Regions from separate parts of the Streptosporangium sp. NPDC020072 genome, predicted to be linked through region 2. Evidence: riboswitches for the same ligand, from Rfam matches in the RefSeq annotation. Region 2 holds a riboswitch; each other region holds the start of a gene.

Region 1 (6,355 bases), on a different contig from region 2:
GCGACCGCCCTAACCACCTAACAAAGCACTACTAGGACCCGTTTTGCGGATCTTTCCGCCTGCCGCGGTCGCCCAGGCGGCGCCCCGCCGCGTTGTCGCCCCACCCCACGAAAACGCTCCGCGTTTGCCGCGGGGCCCGGGGAGAATCTGTCGCCCATAACTCCGTTATGAGCTCCTCCTCCGCCTCGCGGGGCATCCACCTGGACGATCCTCGCCACGGCGAAGATCCACAAAACAGGTCCTGGGCGGGGCGTCGTGCCCTTGGGGAAACGGGAAACGGAGCGATCCCGTTTCCCGTTTCCCGTTTCCCGGCACTCGTTCTCCGTGAGCCCGCGACGGGCTCGTCGCGAGTTCTCTAACGCGAGGTGGTGGAAACCGGCAGGCGGGACTCCTCCCGCTGTTCCTCGTGCCCCTCGCGCCGGGGGAGGGTCGCGGCGACGACCAATGTCCCGGCGATCAGGACGACGTTCTTGACGACGAACTCGCCCTCCATTGTGAGCATGAGCGGGTTTCCGTCCTTGAACGCGACACCCGGGTGGAGCACCAGGACCAGGAACGTGCCGACGAGGTGGAGCAGGAGCACGGGCAGGAACGGGCGCAGCCACCGGCCGGTGAACAGCGCCAGGGCCACCGCGACCTCGAACACGCCCAGGGCGGGCACCACGAACGACGCGGGCAGCGGCACGAAGGACAGGGTGTCGGCGACCAGGGCGCCGACCGGGCTGACGTTCGCCACCTTCAGCACGCCGAACCACAGGAACACCAGGCCGAGCGTCCCTCGCATGATGACCGGGAAACGCCGGTGGAGAATGGCGGCGACTCGCGACTTGACATCGGTTAGGGCGCTTGGTATACGCCCTTGATGGAGATGTGACCCTTTAGTCCGATACATGGTTAACTCCGATGGCTGGGGGGTTTGCCGGGTCTAATATAGCCTGCCCTTTTCTTTCGGAAATTGTAGGAAATGGGGTCTTAGGTCACGGTTGTTGAGTCGCGAAAGCGGGGGGCGGAGATTTTCCCGCGACCCGCGAATTCCCCCGTACGGTTTCAGGCGGCCCGGGGCGATGGGAGAACGATCCCGCGAACCCGCCGGCGGGCCCGAATATGGTTGTCGCTCCGCCATCGGATGCGCGTAGGGTTGGGGACGCAGTCGGTTCGCCCTGCCCGCCAGGCAGACGCGTCGTAAGAGGGAACCCGGTGTGACTCCGGGACTGCCCCGCAGCGGTGAGTGGGAACGACCGCCGTCAAACGCACTGGATCCGGCAGATCGGGTCCGGGAAGCGACGGCCACTAGGTGTCAGGGCGAGACAACGGCCCGGACGTGCCCGCGAGTCCGAAGACCTGCCACTGCCCGCGTGCGACCACGCACGCGGTGACCTCGGTGACCTCGCGGGTGGGTCGGCGGCATGGGACGGGCCTGGTGCGCCCGCCTCTCCTTCGTCTCTCCCCTCGGGGCACCGGAGTCCTTTCGTGACTCGCGAAGGAGAGTTCCGTGACCGAGACTTCCTCCCCCACCGTGTACGGCTACCCCCGTCAGGGGCCGGACCGTGAGCTGAAGAAGGCGATCGAGGGCCACTGGGCGGGCCGGGTGACCGAGCGTGACCTGCTGGACGTCGCGGCCGGGCTGCGCGCAGGCAACTGGCGGCACCTGACGGAGGCGGGGGTGCGGGAGGTGCCGACCGGCGACTTCTCGCTGTACGACCACGTCCTCGACACCACCGTCATGGTCGGCGCCGTCCCCCCGCGTCACCGAGCCGTCGTGGAGACGGAAGGCCCCCTGGCGGGATACTTCGCCATGGCCCGGGGCACCCAGGAGGTCGCCCCGCTGGAGATGACCAAGTGGTTCGACACCAACTACCACTACCTGGTGCCGGAGCTGGGACCTGACACCGTCTTCGCCGCGGACCCGGCAAAACAGGTCGGCGAACTGCGCGAGGCCGTCGCGCTCGGGCACACCGCGCGCCCCGTGCTCGTCGGCCCCGTCACCTACCTGCTGCTGGCCAAGGCCGCCCCCGGCGCGGACCCGGCCTTCGAACCCATCGGCCTGCTCGACCGGCTGCTGCCCGTCTACGCCGAGGTGCTCGCCGCCCTGCGCGCGGCCGGTGCCGAGTGGGTGCAGCTCGACGAGCCCGCGCTGGCGCAGGACCGCGACCGGGCGGTGCTCGACGCCGCCGCCCACGCCTACCGTGAGCTCGGCGCCCTGACCGACCGGCCGAAGATCCTCGTCGCCGGTTACTTCGACCGGCTCGGAGACGCGCTGCCGGTCCTGGCCAGGGCGCCGATCGAGGGCCTGGGACTGGACTTCACCGGCCCGGCCGCGGCCAACCTGGAGGACCTGGCCCGCGCGGGCGGTCTGCCCGGCAAGCGCCTGATCGCCGGTGTCGTGGACGGCCGCAACGTGTGGATCAACGACCTGGGCGGGTCGCTGGCGACCCTGGCCACCCTGCTCGGCCTGGCCGGCCGGGTGGACGTCGCGCCCTCCTGCTCGCTGCTGCACGTCCCCGTCGACCTCGGGCTCGAACACGGCCTCGACCCGCGGGTCGGCCGCTGGCTCGCCTTCGCCAGGCAGAAGGTCGCCGAGGTCGTCACCCTGGCCACCGGGCTCAGCGAGGGAACCGGGGCCGTCGCCGGACGACTGGCCGCCAACCGGGCCGACCTGGCCTCACGCGAGGCCTCCGCGCTCACCCACGACCCAGAGGTCAGGGCCCGCGCCGCCGCGGTCACCCCCGCCGACACCCGCAGGCCCCAGCCGTACGGTGAGCGGGCGGCGGCCCAGCGCGCCCGCCTCGGCCTGCCGGAGCTGCCCACGACCACCATCGGCTCCTTCCCGCAGACCGGGCGGCTGCGGGCGGCCCGCGCCGACCTGCGCGCCGGGCGGATCGACCAGGACGCCTACGACGAGCTGATCGCCTCGGAGATCCGCTCGGTCCTGGTCTTCCAGGAGCGGGCGGGTATCGACGTCCTGGTGCACGGAGAGCCGGAACGCAACGACATGGTCCAGTACTTCGCCGAGCGGCTCAACGGCTACCTGGCCACCCAGCACGGCTGGGTGCAGTCGTACGGCACCCGCTACGTGCGCCCGCCGATCCTGGCCGGGGACGTCTCCCGCCCCAGGCCGATGACGCTGCGCTGGACGACCTACGCCCAGTCCCAGACGGGGCGACCGGTCAAGGGCATGCTGACCGGCCCGGTCACCATGCTCGCCTGGTCCTTCGTCCGCGACGACCAGCCGCAGGCCGAGACCGCCCGCCAGGTCGCCCTCGCCCTGCGCGACGAGGTCGCCGACCTGGAGGCCTCGGGCATCGCCGTCATCCAGGTGGACGAGCCCGCGCTGCGGGAGACGCTGCCGCTGCGCGCGGCCGACCGGCCCGCCTACCTGGCCTGGGCGACGGAGGCCTTCCGCCTGGCCACGAGCGGGGTGCGGGCCGACACCCAGATCCACACCCACATGTGCTACGCCGAGTTCGGTGAGATCCTGGCCGCCATCGACGACCTCGACGCCGACGTGATCAGCCTGGAGGCCGCCCGCTCCCACATGCGGGTCGCCGGCGAACTGGCCGGGGCCGGGTATCCCCGCGAGGTGGGGCCGGGCGTCTACGACATCCACTCCCCGAGGGTGCCGGACGTCGAGGAGGTCGCCTCCCTGCTGCGCGAGGGACTCGGCGGCATCCCGGCCGGGCGGCTGTGGGTCAACCCCGACTGCGGCCTGAAGACCCGTGGCTGGGGCGAGGTCCGTGTCTCCCTGGACAACATGGTCGCCGCGGCCCGGGTGGTCAGGGCGGAGGCCGGCTGACCCCTCCTCCGGGCCCGGCGCGCGCCGGGCCCGGAGGCTCCCGGTCACGACAGGCGTCCGGCCGCGAGCCGCCGCACCTCAGACCGCACGATCTTGCCCAGCGGGGTTCTCGGGAAGGCGTCCAGGCCCAGGTCCTCGACGGGGACGAACCTGCGCGGCACCTTGAAGGTGCTGACGAACCTCAGCAGCGTCGCGCGCCAGCCGTCGACGCGGGCGACGGCACCGGGCAGCAGCGTGTAGACGAGCACCGGCTCGGCCCCCGTCACCGGGTGCGGCAGCGCCACCAGGACGGCGTCCTCGACGCCTTCGAGGTGCGGGACGAGGTTCTCGACCTCGGCGGGGTAGAGGTTCTCGCCGTTGACGACGACCATGCCGTCGAGGCGGTCGACGATCGACAGCTCCCCGCGTTCGTCGAGGCGTCCCAGGTCGCCGGTGCGTATCCAGCCGTCGTCGACCCGCTCCCCGGTGAGACCGGGGGCGTCCTGGTAACGGGTGAACACGTTGTCCCCGCTCAGCAGCACCTCGCCGCTCTCACCGGTCGCGACGTCCCGCCCGTCCCGGCCGGCCACGCGGACCCGGGAGCAGTCCAGGGGCAGCCCGGCGCTCCTGGGGTCGCCGCTCTTTCTCCCGCGTGGTTCGACCGTGGCGATCGAGGCCGTCTCGGTCATGCCGTACACCTGGTGGACGGGCAGGCCGAAGGTGGCCTCGAAGCGGTGGATCAGCTCGACGGCGAGGGGGGAGCCTCCGGCGAGGACCCCCTTCAACCGGCCTGCGACCGGTCGTTCCGGCCGTTCGACCAGGTGGGCGAGGTAGGCGTTGACCACAAGCGTCCACGTTGGCTCGTAGCGGTCGACGTAGGTCCAGAACCGCGCCAGCGCCGCCTCCGGGCGCACGCACACGGTACGGCCGCCGCACCACAGCGGGGTCAGCGTCGGGAAGACCTGCCCGCCGGCGTGGAAGAGCGGGCTCACGTTGAGGAAGACGTCGTCCTGGCCCGCCCGCGCCCATCCGGCCAGGGACCGGGAGCCCGAAAGCAGGCTCCGGTGCGACAGGACGACCCCCTTCGGGGTGCCGGTGGAACCGGAGGTGTAGACGATCTCGGCGTCGGCCGCGCCGTCGCCGCCGGAGAGGATCGGCCGCCTGCCGTACGCCTCACCCCGCGCGAGCAGGCCGGTCAGCAGGGGCTCCTCGTCGTCGGTGCCGATCCACTCCGGGCGTCGCCGCAGCTTCACGGCCGTGGCCTCGCGGCCGAGGACGAGCGCGGGGCCGCAGTGCGCCAGGAGCGTTTCGAGTTCGGCGGCGCCCGCCTTCGGGTTCAGCGGCACCAGCACCCGCCCTGAGGCGACGACGCCGAGGAAAAGCAGCGCCGCCAGCGACGAGTTGTGCATGACCGTCACCACCCGCGCCCCGGCGGGGACGCCGCGTTCCTCGAACAGGGTCGCGCATCCCCTGGTGAAGGTCAGGACGTCCGCGAAGGAGACGACGCGGCTCTCCGGCTCGACGGGCAGCAGGTAGGGGCGCTCGCCGTACCTGGCGGCGGCCGAGGTGACGAGGCCGAGCAGGGTCGTCGCCGCGGGGAGGGACGGCCCGGTCACGGCCGGCGGGGCGGGGCCGGGCAGGGCGACGCTCCGTGACCCCTCCCGCAGGGCACGTCGTACGGCGGCGCACAGGTGGCTGACCGTGGGCGTCTCGAAGACGACGTCGACGACGTCCGCGCCGAAGGACAGTTCGAGGCGCGTCACGATCTCCACGGCGGCCAGTGAGTCCATCCCGGCCTCCATGAGGTCGTCGTCGGGACCGAGACGGGAACGGTTGAGGGCCTCGGCGCAGATGGAGGTCACCCGCGCCTCAAGATCGGTCGTGGCCACCGAAGAACGCCTCCGTTCAATTCACGGACCGTTCTGCCGCCGCGCCGGTCCCCTTTTCTCTCCCGCGGTGATATTCATCCGTCGCCCCACGGACGGTCAGAAGTGACGTCGCGATGATCCGCGGATAGCCGGGATCATGTGCGGTGGTTCTTCGCGGCGGTGTCACACCGCCCTCGGAGAATGCGCCCGAAACGGCCCGCTGTCAACGACGGAACAGTTCCCGCGGTGCTGATTCGGGTTTTCGTTTCTTTCTTCCCGCATGGGGTACGCCGGGCCGGTGAAATCCGGGGAGCAGGGGTACGGGCCGACACGAAGACCATTTCGACCCTGGGGCGGGGTAATGGCCACGGCACCGCTCGGCGGCGATTTCGACCCCTTCTCGCCGGAGATCACGGCGGGTCCTTATCCCGTCTGCGCCGGCCTCCTCCGTTCCGGCGAACCCGATCGCGCGCCCGCCGCGCGCCTGACACCCCGTCGTACCCGACGCCCGCCGGGTCCGGGTCCGCGGGGCGGGAATTCCGGTCCCAGGGCGGACCGGAAAAGGCGGAGCCGAATATCGGAATAAAAAGCCGCCCGAAACCAGGGGTCCCGGAATCCCCGACTTTTTGTGTTACCTGTGAAACGTGTGTTACCAGAGTGGCCTGATGGATTCGGTATTCCGTGACGGATCGAGCACCGTACGACGGTTGTGGAC
Region 2 (6,355 bases):
CATGAAAAGGGTGATCGTCCGCTCGATCGCTTCGTCGACCGTCCCCTTGGCCATGCCGGGAAGGTAGAGCGTGTTGGCGGTCGCCACGACCGCCAGGGCGAAGGCGGGCCAGGTACAGCGGCGCACGAGCGGCCCGGCCAGGACCCACCGCTCGCCGATCAGCCTCCAGCGCAGTGCCCGCCGTACCATCTCCACGCAGGCGACGGCGGCCAGCATCGAGGCGATCAGGATGATCCATCTGGACACGGACGCTCTTCCCCCCTGACGGTCGCTTGCCGGGTGGATGCCCCGGGACGCGCGGCCTATTCAGAAGGCCTCGTCAAAAGCGACAGTTCCCTCAACTGCTATCTGATAGGCCGAAACTCTCCGCTCGAAGAAGTTCGCGAGTTCCTGGACGTCCTGCAGCTCCATGAACGCGAAGGGGTTGGCGGTGCCGTACCGGACGGGCAGCCCGAGCCGGGTCAGCCGCTGGTCGGCCACGTATTCGAGGTACTGCCGCATCTGGCCGGGGTCCATGCCGGACCGGCCCTCGCCGCACAGGTCCTCGGCGAAGGCCAGCTCCGCCGCGACCGCCTCCTCCAGCATCCGGGTGACCTGGGCGCCGAGCTCGTCGTCGAACAGCCCGGGTTCCTCGGCCCGTACGGTGTCCACCACGGAGAAGGCGAACTCCATGTGCATGGACTCGTCGCGGAAGACCCAGTTGGTCCCGGTGGCCAGGCCGCCGAGCAGGCCCCGCGAGCGGAACCAGTAGACGTAGGCGAAGGCCCCGTAGAAGAACAGGCCCTCGATGCACGCGGCGAAGCAGATCAGGTTGAGCAGGAACGCCCGCCGGTCGTCCCGCGTCCGCAGGCTGGTCAGCCCGCCGAGCGAGTCGATCCACCGGAAGCAGAACTCGGCCTTGTCCCTGATCGAGGGGATGTGCTCGATCGCGGCGAAGGCCCTGGCCCGCTCCTCGTGGTCGGGCAGGTAGGTGTCGAGCAGCGTCAGGTAGAACTGGACGTGCACCGCCTCCTCGTAGAGCTGCCTGCTGAGGTACAGGCGCGCCTCGGGGGCGTTGACGTGCTGGTAGAGGTTGAGCACCAGGTTGTTGGCCACGATCGAGTCACCGGTCGCGAAGAACGCGACGAGACGGTTGATCAGGTGGCGCTCCTCCGGCGTCATCCTGGCCAGGTCCGCCACGTCGGAGTTGAGGTCCACCTCCTCGACGGTCCAGGTGTTGCGGATGGCCGCCCGGTAGCGTTCGTAGAAGTCCGGGTAGCGCATGGGGCGCAGGGTGAGGTTCATACCGGGGTCGAGCAGCATTCGGAGAATGACCTTTCGGCTTGGGTCACGGGGCCTACTGGCAGGCGTCGCAGTACTCGGGGTTCTCCAGCGAGCAGGCGATCACGTCCTGCTCGGGGAGCGACTGTGCCGCGGTGGCCGGCACAGTGGCTGACACAGTGGCTGACACGGTGGTCTGCGCGATGCGGGTGGCCGGACGGGAGCGCAGGTAGTAGGTGGTCTTCAGGCCCGAGCGCCAGGCGTAGGCGTACATCGAGGAGAGCTTGCCGATGGTCGGGGTCGCCATGAACAGGTTGAGCGACTGCGACTGGTCGATGTACGGCGCGCGCGCCGCGGCCAGGTCGATCAGCGCCTTCTGCGGCAGCTCCCACGCGGTCCGGTAGAGCGTCCTGAGGTCGTCGGGGATGCCCGGGACGTCCTGGATTGAGCCGTCCGCCCGCTTGATCGCGTCCCTGATCTGCGGGGTCCACAGGCCCCGGGCCGTGAGGTCGGCGACCAGATAGCGGTTGACCTGGAGGAACTCCCCGGAGAGGGTCTCGCGCTTGAAGACGTTCGACACCTGGGGCTCGATGCACTCGTAGCAGCCCGCGATGGAGGCGATGGTGGCCGTGGGGGCGATCGCGATCATCAGCGAGTTGCGCAGGCCGGTCACGGCGATCCGCTCCCTGAGCGCCGTCCACTCCGCCGAACGGGCGGCCCCGTAGTGGTCGGGGTGCAGCACGCCGTCGGCGGCGCGGGTGTCCCCGTAGGAGGGGTGGCGCCCCCGCTCGGCGGCCAGGTCGCTGGAGGTGGCGTAGGCGGCCAGCGCGATCTCCTCGGCGATCCGGGTCGACAGCTCAAGCGCCCGCGGCGAGTCGAACGGCAGCCGCAGCGCGAAGAAGACGTCGGCCAGCCCCATCACGCCCAGCCCGACGGGCCGCCAGCGCTCGTTGGCCGCGCGGGCCTCGGGCGTCGGGTAGAAGCCCAGGTCGATGGTCCTGTCCAGGAACCTGACCGCGGTGCGAGCCGTACGGCGCAGCCGCTCCCAGTCCACACCGTCCGCGGTGAGGTGGGCCGCCAGGTTGATCGAGCCGAGGTTGCAGACGGCGGTCTCCGCGTCGCTGGTGACCTCCAGGATCTCGGTGCACAGGTTCGACAGGTGGATGACGTTGCCCGGACGGGCCGTCTGGTTCGAGGTCCGGTTCGAGGCGTCCTTGAAGGTCATCCAGCCGTTGCCGGTCTGGGCGAGCGTGCGCATCATGCGGCCGTACAGGGCACGGGCCGGGACCTGCCTGACGAACCCGCCCTCGGCCTCCGCCCTGCGGTAGGCCTCCTCGAACGCCTCGCCGTACAGGTCGGTGAGGTGCGGGACCTCCTTGGGGTCGAACAGCGACCACATCTCGTCGGCCTCGACCCGCCGCATGAACTCGTCGGGGATCCAGTTGGCGAGGTTCAGATTGTGCGTACGGCGCGCCTCCTCGCCGGTGTTGTCGCGCAGTTCGAGGAACTCCTCGATGTCGGCGTGCCAGGGCTCCAGGTAGACGCAGGCCGCGCCCTTGCGACGGCCGCCCTGGTTGACGGCGGCGACGCTGGAGTCGAGGGTGCGCAGCCACGGCACGATGCCGTTCGAGTGGCCGTTGGTGCCGCGGATCAGCGAGCCGCGCGAGCGGACCCGGGTCCAGGCGATGCCGATGCCCCCGGCGTACTTCGACAGGCGGGCGACCTGGCCGTAGCGCTGGTAGATGGCCTCTAGCTCGTCCCTCGGGGAGTCGAGCAGGAAGCAGGAGGACAGCTGGGGCCTGCGGGAACCGGAGTTGAACAGGGTGGGCGAACTGGGCAGGTAGGACAGGGTGGCCATGAGCCCGTACAGTTCGGCGGCCTCCTCGACCGTCTCCGACAGACCGCAGGCCACGCGCAGCAGGAAGTGCTGGGGGCGTTCGAGGACCTTGCGGGTGCTCGGGTGGCGCAGCAGGTAGCGGTCGTAGACGGTGCGCAGCCCGAAGTACTCGAACCTGTCGTCGGCGGCCGGGTCGACCAGCGCGTCGAGGGCGGCGGCGTTGGCGGCGACGAAGGCGGCCAGCCCGTCCTGCAGGAGCCCCGCGCCGTGGGTCGCGGCGATCGACTCGGAGAAGGTCGTGACGCCGTGCTCGGCGGCCTCCTCGGCGATCAGGCCGGTCAGCAGCCTGGCGGCGGCTCTGGAGTTCTCCGGGTCGGTGATCACCCGGGCCGCGGCCTCCTCGATCGCCCGCCTGCGATCGTCCGGCGAGTGCCCGGTCTTCTCCGCCTTCTCGGCCAAGGTCTGTGTCACGTGCCACCCCTCGTGCAGGTAATCCCCGTACGGCTCACGGAGCAGGGCGCGCGTCAACGGGCGGCTCCCGGGCACGCCGGACCGCCTCGTCCCGCGGCTCTCCCTCGAAGCCCTGGACAACTCTCGTGCCGAGCGGGGACCTGGTCGGTCCCCTCTCCACACACCGCGGGCAGGTCTTCGGACTCACGGGCGTGACGCGCGCTCCTACCGGCCGTCGCTTCCCGGGCGTGGTTCACCCAGTGCTCAGTTGACGGCTTTCGTTCCCGTTCACCGCTGCGGGGCAGTCCCGGTCTCTCACCGGGTTCCCTGTTGCCTCGCCCTCGTGGGCGAACCAGCGACGACCAGGATCCTACATCTAGTGCCGCCTGACGCAACCACCCCAACAGTTTGTGTCGGGGATGCTCAGCAACCCGAGCTCGTTGAGCACCGCGCGGGTACGGCGGGTCTCCGTGACCAGCCACCGGCGGAAGTCGTCACCGCTCAGGTACGCCCGGTGCCAGCCGTTGGCCGCGCACACGGCCTGCCATCGGGGCGAGGCGTCGATCCGGTCGCACAGGGCGACCGCCCCGTCCCGGTCGCCGGGGCTCATGGCCCGGGGACCGAGCACCCCGCACCAGTCGGCGTACTCCAGGCGCACCTCCCGCTCCATCAGCGTCGGCGCGTCGATGCCGTCGATCCGCTCCCCCGAGGAGACCGCGAGCGGCATCAGCCGGCCCGTGGCGATCTTCGGCAGGAGGGAGCCGGCCGAGCCGAGGAGCGCGGCCACCCGCCCCTCGTGCAGCGCCTCGACGGCCTCCGACTCGGTCGGGTAGCCCGCGTACTCCATCAGCCTGACGTCGACGCCGAGGCACTTGCCGATCATGCCGTAGAGCACGTGGTCGGAGCCGCCCTCGGCCCCTCCCCCGACCACCAGCCGCGCCGGGTCGCGGCGCAGCGCCGCGACGAAGTCCTCGAAGGTCCGCAGCAGGGAGTTCGGGGAGACGGCCAGGACGGACCAGTCTCCGGCCAGCCTGGCCAGCGGGGTCGAGGCCGCCAGCACGGAGTCCGCGTCGGCGGTCTCGCCGCCCGCCAGCATCGGCACGCCCGCCAGGAACACCCGGCCCTCGCGCGCGAAGGGACCCCCGACGGCGGCGAACGCGGTCAGGGCGGCCATCCCCTGGGCGCCCGCGCCGCTCACCTCGACCGCACCGGCCATCCTCTCGCCGGTCAGGATCGCGGCCAGCGCGTGGGCGGCCTGGTCCCAGCGCCGCCCGCGGACGACCGGCGCGACGATGGTCAGCCTGCGCGCCCACCCCGCACCGGGGCCTCCCATGTCACCGCAGCCCCCGGCGACCATGACCCCCAGCGCGAGCGCGAGGAATCGCCTACGGTGCATAAGCGTCCCTTCCGCCGAGATCCCCCAGATCTCTCGATACCCTACGTTGCAGATATGTCACTCTCTGCACCGCAATTGGGGCATCAGGCGCTCACTCCACGGTGACGCTCTTGGCGAGGTTGCGCGGCTTGTCCACGTCGCGGCCGAGCGCGACGGCCGCGTGGTAGGCGAACAGCTGCAGCGGGATCGACAGCAGGATCGGGTCGAGCTCGATCTCGTTCCTGGGCACCACCAGGCAGTCGTCGGCCAGCCGGGGATCGGCCTCGCGGTGCCCGACCATGAGCACCCGCCCACCGCGCGCGCGGATCTCCCCCAGCGTGGTGAGGTTCTTGTCCAGCAGCTCGTCGTCGGGGACGACCGCCACGGTCGGCATCTCCGGGCCGATCAGCGCCAGCGGCCCGTGCTTGAGCTCGCTGGCCGGGTAGGCCTCGGCGTGCACGTAGGAGACCTCCTTGAGCTTCTGCGCGCCCTCCCTGGCCACCGGGTATCCCCTGACCCTGCCGACGAACATCATGCTCGGCGAGCCGGCGTACTTGCCGGCCAGCTCCTTGATCCGGGGTTCGAGGGCGAGGATCTCCCCGATCTGGCCGGGCAGCGCGCGAAGGCCCTCCACGATGCGCCGGCCGTCGGCGGGCGACAGGTCGCGCACCCTTCCCAGGTGCAGGGCGAGCAGCGCGAAGGCGACCGCGGTCGAGGTGAAGGCCTTGGTGCTCGCCACCGAGACCTCGGGGCCCGCGTGCAGGTAGAGACCGCCGTCGACCTCCCTGGCGATGGCGCTGCCGACGGTGTTGACGATGCCGAGCACCCGGCCGCCCTTGCGCTTGAGCTCCTGGACGGCGGCCAGGGTGTCGTAGGTCTCCCCCGACTGGCTGATCGCCACGTAGAGGGTGTCCGGCTCGACGACCGGGCTGCGGTAGCGGAACTCGCTGGCGGGCTCGGCGTCCGACGGGATGCGCGCCAGCTCCTCGATGAGCTGGGCGCCGATCTGGCCCGAGTAGTAGGCCGAGCCGCATCCGATGATCTTCACCCGGCGGAAGGAGCGGCTCTCCCGCGCGTCCATGTTGAGCCCGCCCAGATGGGCGATGTGGAAGCGGTCGTCGAGGCGCCCGCGCAACGTCCTGGCGACCGTCTCCGGCTGCTCGGAGATCTCCTTGAGCAGGTAGTGCTCGTAGCCGCCGGTGTCGTAGTGCCCGGCCTCCCAGTCGACCGTCAGCGGCTCCTTGGCCGTCTCCCGCGCGTCGCTGGAGAAGGTGTTGAAGCCGTCGGCCTTCAGCACCGCGAGCTCGCCGTCCTCCAGGTGCACCACCTGGCGGGTGTAGCGGACCAGCGCGGCCACGTCCGAGGCGGCGAACATCTCCTTCTCGCCGATGCCCAGCACGATCGGGCTGCCGTTGCGCGCCACGACCACCTCG
Region 3 (6,355 bases), on a different contig from region 2:
GGGATACGGGTCGACGGCGTCGAGCTCTCACCGGACATGGTGGACCGGATGCGCGAGAAGCCGGGCGGCGACCTGATCGAGGTGACCATGGGCGACATGTCCACCGTCACCACCGGACGCCGCTACGGCTTGGTCTACCTGGTGTACAACACGATCGGCAACCTCCTCACCCAGGACGACCAGGTCCGCTGCTTCGAGAACGCGGCCCGGCACCTGGCCGAGGACGGGGTGTTCGTCGTGGAGTGCCGGATACCGACCGCCCCGGCGCGCCCTCGTCACCAGTACGTCGACGCCGAGCACGTCGGGGTCGACCACGTCGGCCTGGACGTGTGCCGCTACGACCCGGTGACGCAGATCCTCGACGAGAACCACGTCAGGATCAGCGCCGAGGGCATCGTCCTCAGTCCCATCAGGCTCCGCCTGGCCCATCCGCCGGAGTTCGACCTCATGGCCCGGATCGCGGGTCTCCGGCTGCGTGAGCGCTGGGGAGGCTGGGAACACGAGCCGTACACGGCCACGAGCCGGCGGCACGTCAGCGTCTACGAACACGCCGGGTGAGCCGGGGCGGGTCCGGTCACGCCGGCGTCCGGTCCGTGAGGAGGGCGGCGAGGGCGGCCAGGGCCTTGTCCGGGTCGGCGGGCCTGCGGCCCTGGGCCGTCTCGGCGTTGCCGCCGCCCCGGCCCTCGGGCAGCGCCCTGACCAGGTCAGCGGCGGCCAGTCCCCGGGTACGGCCCGCGGCGTTCACGGTGACCACGAGGGCCGTGCCGGACAGCACCGCGGCGACGCCCGGCCGGTCCTCGGGCAGCGCCGTGCCGACGCGCTCGGCCAGGAGGCGGGCGTCGGTCTCCGTGGTGCCGGTGGCCAGCAGGACGTCGCCGTGGACGGTCGCGGTCGCGGCGACCTGACCGGCCTCGACGGTCAGGAGCCGGTCGCGGAGCCTGGCCGTCTCACGTTCGCTCTCCCTGAGGCGTTCGGCGAGGGCGGCGACCCGGTCGGCGACCTCCGCGCGGGGGGCGTTGAACTGCTCGGCGATCCGGGAGACGAGGTCGCGCTCGCGGGCGAGGTAGCGGAAGGACTCGATGCCGGTGACGGCCTCGATGCGGCGCTGCCCCGAGCCGACCGACGACTCGGCGGTGACGGCGACGCCGCCGATCTGGGAGGAGCGGTCGACGTGGGTGCCGCCGCACAGCTCCCGTGACCAGGCGCCGCCGATCTCGACGACCCGGACGGTCTCGTCGTAGGTCTCGCCGAACAGCGCCAGCGCCCCGATCTCACGGGCCTCCCGAAGGGGCATGTGGCGCACCTCGACCGGCAGGTCCCCGCGGATCGCGACGTTGGCGGCGTCCTCGATCTCCCCGCGGGCTCCGGCGGGCAGGGCACCGCGCCAGGAGAAGTCCAGGCGCAGGTGGCCGGGCCGGTTGTAGGAGCCGGACTGCAGGGCGGCCGGGCCGAGCGTGGCGCGCAGCGCGGCGTGCACGACGTGGGTCGCCGAGTGGGCCTGGCGGGCGCCCGCGCGCCACTCGGGGTCGACCTGGGCGCGTACGGGCTGTCCCGGCGCCAGTTCCCCGTCCAGGACGCGCACCTGGTGCACGACCAGCCCGGGGACGGGGCGTTGCACGTCCAGCACCTCGGCGGACAGGCTCGGGCCGTGCAGGGTTCCCGCGTCGCTCTCCTGGCCGCCGGACTCGGCGTAGAACGGGGTGCGGTCGAGGACGACGCCGACGATCTGGCCCGCGACGGCCGTGGCCACGGGCGCCCCGTCGCGGAGCACGGCCAGGACCGTCGAGTCGGTGGTCAGCGTCGTGTACGCCCGCCAGTCGGTGGGGCCGTGCTCGTCGAGGAGGGCGCGGTGCAGTCCGGTGTCGGCGTGGCCGGTCTTCCTGGCGCGGGTGTCCTCACGGGCGCGGCGCCGCTGCTCGGCCATCAGCTCCCTGAACCCGGTGACGTCCACGTCGAGGCCGTGTTCGGCGGCGATCTCGACGGTCAGGTCGATCGGGAAGCCGTAGGTGTCGTGCAGCTTGAAGGCCGTGGCCGCGGGCAGCCGTTCCCCGGTCCGGGTGATGGCCCGGTCGAGCAGCGCGCTGCCCTGGCGCAGCGTCGAGCGGAAGGTCTCCTCCTCGCCGTAGGCGTAGGCCGAGATCCGGTCGAAGTCGGCGGCCAGCTCCGGGTAGGAGGGCGCCATGCAGTCGCGGGCCACCGGCAGCAGTTCGGGCAGGACCGGGTCCTCGTAGCCGAGCAGCCGGACGGCGCGGATCGCCCGGCGCAGGATCCGGCGCAACACGTAGCCACGTCCCTCGTTGGAGGGGGTGACGCCGTCGCCGATCAGCATGAGCGCGGTGCGGACGTGGTCGGCGACGACCCGGAGCCGGACGTCGTCGGGGTGGCTCTCGGCCGCGGACGGCCCGGAGCGCACGCCGTACCTGGTTCCGGTCAGCGCCGCGGCGGCGTCCAGGACGGGCCGGGTCTCGTCGGTCTCGTAGAGGTTGTCGACGCCCTGGAGCAGCGCCGCCATGCGTTCCAGGCCCATGCCGGTGTCGATGTTGCGGGAGGGCAGCTCGCCGAGGATCGGGTAGTCCTCCTTGCCGACGCCCTCGCCCCGCTCGTATTGCATAAAAACGAGGTTCCAGAATTCGAGGTAACGGTCCTCGTCGACCTCGGGCCCGCCCTCTCGCCCGTAGGCCGGACCACGGTCGTAGTAAAGCTCGGAGCAGGGCCCGCACGGCCCGGGGACGCCCATGGACCAGAAGTTGTCGGCCTTGCCGCGCCGTACGATGCGGGCCTCCGGCAGGCCGATCACGTCCCGCCACAGGGCGTGGGCCTCGTCGTCGTCCAGGTAGACGGTGGCCCAGATCCGGTCGGGGTCGAGGCCGTAGCCTCCCTCGGCCCGAGGCTTGACCGTCAGGTCCCAGGCGAGCCTGATCGCCTCCTCCTTGAAGTAGTCGCCGAAGGAGAAGTTGCCGCTCATCTGGAAGAACGTGCCGTGCCTGGTGGTCTTGCCGACCTCGTCGATGTCGAGGGTGCGGATGCACTTCTGCACGCTGGCCGCCCGGGGGGACGGCGGTGTCCGCTGCCCGAGGAGATAGGGCTTGAACGGCACCATGCCCGCGTTGACGAACAGCAGCGTCGGGTCGTCGGCGGGCAGCGGCGCGCTGGCGGCCACGGTGTGCCCCGCCGCCGCGAAGTGCTCAAGGAACCGCCGTTTGACCTCCGCCGTCCGCACTTGCCCTCCCGAAGCCGCCGGTCTTTGCAATTGCAAATTTGTTGCAACAAGACATCGTACAGCCGCCACCGGAACCGGAAGCCATCTTCAGCGCATCAACGGCTTCGTGCAATGATGACCGGCGAAGGCGAGCGCGGACGAGGAAGCCGGTGCGAATCCGGCGCGGTCCCGCCACTGTGATCGGCGAGCGGACCCCCACGAGGTCACCGCCCCCTGCGGGGTGGGAAGACGGGGGCGAGCATCGACCCGAGAGCCAGGAGACTCACGCGGTCGCCTCCTCGACGAACTGGGGCGGATCTCCCCGGAGAGGAGCGGGTCGGCCGATGGATGACCTCGCGTGGCGACGACCGCACGAGCCCTCCGCGCCGACGTGTGCCCGGAGACGACCTCCTGGCCGGTTCCGTGACCTTCCGGCAGGGCCGTCCCATGGTGCAGATCCCGTGAGAGGAACCGTCCGTGACGGTCAGACGTCCCCTGTCCCTGTTGCTCGCCCTGTCCTGTGCCGTGCTCCTGGCCGGTTGCGGCGCCTCCTCCGGAGCCCCGGCTGAAGCCCCTGCCGGGGCCGTCGCGGGCTTCCCGGTCACCCTCGACGACTGCGGCGTCAGGACGACCTACGACCGCCCGCCGCGGCGGGCGGTCTCGCTCAACCAGCACGCGACCGAGGTGATGCTGGCGCTGGGACTGCAGGGGTCGATGGCCGGCACCGGATATCTCGACGACAAGGTCCTGCCCGAGTACCAGGCCGCCTACGACGGGGTGAAGGTGCTCTCCAGGCAGTACCCCTCCTACGAGGCGCTGCTGGCCGAGGAGCCCGACTTCGTCTACGGCGGTTTCTCCAGCGCCTTCGACGAGAAGGAGGGCCGCGGCCGCGACGCGCTGGGCAAGGCCGGGATCGACACCTACCTCAACGTCGAGCAGTGCCCGTCAGGCCCGGTGGACATGGACCTGATGGACCGGGAGATCCGCAACGTCGCCACGATCTTCGGCGTGCGCGAACGGGCCGAGGCGCTCATCACCCGGCTGCACGAGCCCCTGGCGCGGGTGAGGGAGAGGCTCGCCGACGTCGAGCCGGTCAGGTTGTTCGTCTACGACAGCGGCGACAAGACCGCCTTCACCGCCGGGGGCAAGGGCGTCGGCGACGAGATCATCACGCTGGCGGGCGCGCGGAATGTCTTCACCGACGTGGACAAGACGTGGGCCGACGTGTCGTTCGAGCAGGTCGCCGAGCGCGCGCCCGACTGGATCGTCGTCTACGACTACGGCGAGGAGAAGGTCGAGGACAAGAAGAGGTTCCTGCTGTCGAACCCGGCGCTCGCCGACGTTCCGGCGATCAGGCACAGGCGGTTCGCGGTGCTGCCGCTGTCGTCGGTCGTGCTCGGGGTCCGGGCGCCGTCGGCGGTTGAGTCGCTGGCCCGGCAGATCCACCCCGACCGGTTCGAGTGAGCGGCCTGACCGGGCTCTCCCGGACGACGCCCGTCGCCCGGCGCCCCGGCCTGCCGTACCCGCTGACGCTCGCGCTGTGCGCGCTGCTGCTCGGCGGGGCGGTCACGGCGGGGGTCGCGGCCGGTTCGATCAGCCTGCCCGCCGAGCAGGTGTGGGGCATTCTGCTGCACCGCCTCCACCCCGCGCTGGCCGAACCGGTCTGGTCCCCGGTCAGGGAGACCGTCGTCATGGACGTACGGCTGCCGCGGGTGATCCTGGGCGGGGTCATCGGCGCCGGACTTTCGGTCTGCGGGATGGCGTTGCAGGCGCTGGTGCGCAACCCGCTGGCCGATCCGATGCTGCTTGGCGTCTCCTCCGGCGCCAGCGTGGGCGCGGTGAGCGTGACGGTGTTCGGCCTGACCTTCCTCGGCCCGTTCTCACTGCCGGTCGCCGCGTTCGCGGGGGCGCTGGCGGCGCTGGTCACGGTCTATTTCCTGGCCCGGTCCGGCGGGCGGATGACCACGGTACGGCTGGTGCTGGCCGGGGTGGCGACGGCCGAGGTGCTCTCGGCGGCGGCCAGCTTCCTGGTGGTGACCTCCGACGACCCGCACCGGGCCCAGTCGGCCGTCCGCTGGATGCTCGGCGGCGTCGCCGGGACGACGTGGACGACGGTGTGGGTGCCCGCGGCGGCCGTGACGGCGGGCACCGTCGTCCTGCTGGGCGTCTCACGCCCGCTGAACCTGCTGCTGGCCGGGGAGGAGGCCGCCGCCTCCCTGGGGCTGGATGTGCACCGCTTCAGGGCGGCGCTGTTCGTGCTGGTGGCCATGGTGATCGGCACCGTCGTCGCGGTCAGCGGGGCCATCGGGTTCGTCGGGCTGATCATGCCCCATGTGGTGCGGCTGCTCGTCGGGGCCGACCACCGGCGGGCGCTTCCGGCCACGGCGCTGCTCGGAGCGGCGTTCCTCATCACGGCCGACCTGGTCGCCAGGACGCTGATCACCCCCGAGGAGATCCCGGTGGGGATCATCACGGCGCTGGTCGGCGGGCCGTTCTTCCTGTGGCTGATGCGCAGGAGGACCTGATGGGCGCTCTGGCCGTACGGGAGGTCTCGGTGCGGATCGGCGGCAGGGACCTGGTGCGCGCGGTGACGTTCGAGGTGGCCCCCGGTGAGGTGCTCGGCCTGGCCGGGCCCAACGGCGCGGGCAAGTCGACCCTGCTGAGGACCCTCTACCGGGTGCTGCGCCCCACCGCCGGGCAGGTGCTCCTCGACGGGCACGACGTGTGGCGGATGCCGGGCAGATGGCTGGCCCGCCGGCTGGCCGCGGTGCTTCAGGATGGCGGCGGCGACTTCGGGCTGAGCGTCCACGACGTGGTGTCCATGGGACGTACCCCGCACAAACGGGCCTTCGACGGCGACTCCCCCGCCGACCGGGCGATCGTCGCCGAGGCGCTGGAGCGGCTGGACGTGGCCGATCTGGCCCACGCGCCCTTCGACCGGCTCTCCGGCGGGGAGAAGCAGCGGGTGCTGATCGCCCGGGCGCTGGCGCAACGACCGGAGGTGATGGTGCTGGACGAGCCGACCAACCACCTCGACCTGCGCCACCAGCTCGACGCGCTGCGTCTGGTGCGCGGGCTCGGGATCACCGCGGTGATCGCGCTGCACGACCTCAACCTGGCCGCCGCGTTCTGTGACCGCCTGTGCGTCATGGACGG

Evidence for each region. Region 2 has a riboswitch for cobalamin ahead of ABZ470_RS13075 (ribonucleoside-diphosphate reductase subunit alpha). Riboswitches for the same ligand answer to the same signal wherever they lie in the genome.
Region 1: it holds a riboswitch for cobalamin, as region 2 does, so the genes downstream of both, metE (5-methyltetrahydropteroyltriglutamate--homocysteine S-methyltransferase) here and ABZ470_RS13075 (ribonucleoside-diphosphate reductase subunit alpha) in region 2, are expected to answer to the same signal.
Region 3: it holds a riboswitch for cobalamin, as region 2 does, so the genes downstream of both, ABZ470_RS25975 (ABC transporter substrate-binding protein) here and ABZ470_RS13075 (ribonucleoside-diphosphate reductase subunit alpha) in region 2, are expected to answer to the same signal.

Annotation. Positions count from the first base shown of each region.
Region 1 covers NZ_JBEYAB010000017.1:227,593-233,947, reverse strand. Annotated here, with positions in the region: gene ABZ470_RS35180 (hypothetical protein) at 356-784, opposite strand; cobalamin riboswitch at 1,171-1,346, shown strand; gene metE (5-methyltetrahydropteroyltriglutamate--homocysteine S-methyltransferase) at 1,493-3,793, shown strand; gene ABZ470_RS35170 (AMP-binding protein) at 3,838-5,661, opposite strand.
Region 2 covers NZ_JBEYAB010000005.1:135,102-141,456, forward strand. Annotated here, with positions in the region: gene ABZ470_RS13065 (mechanosensitive ion channel domain-containing protein) at 1-246, opposite strand, end outside; gene ABZ470_RS13070 (ribonucleotide-diphosphate reductase subunit beta) at 307-1,302, opposite strand; gene ABZ470_RS13075 (ribonucleoside-diphosphate reductase subunit alpha) at 1,337-3,568, opposite strand; cobalamin riboswitch at 3,719-3,919, opposite strand; gene ABZ470_RS13080 (tripartite tricarboxylate transporter substrate-binding protein) at 3,924-4,943, opposite strand; gene glmS (glutamine--fructose-6-phosphate transaminase (isomerizing)) at 5,035-6,355, opposite strand, start outside.
Region 3 covers NZ_JBEYAB010000011.1:65,676-72,030, forward strand. Annotated here, with positions in the region: gene ABZ470_RS25965 (class I SAM-dependent methyltransferase) at 1-558, shown strand, start outside; gene alaS (alanine--tRNA ligase) at 575-3,220, opposite strand; cobalamin riboswitch at 3,358-3,484, shown strand; gene ABZ470_RS25975 (ABC transporter substrate-binding protein) at 3,677-4,663, shown strand; gene ABZ470_RS25980 (iron ABC transporter permease) at 4,813-5,724, shown strand; gene ABZ470_RS25985 (ABC transporter ATP-binding protein) at 5,724-6,355, shown strand, end outside.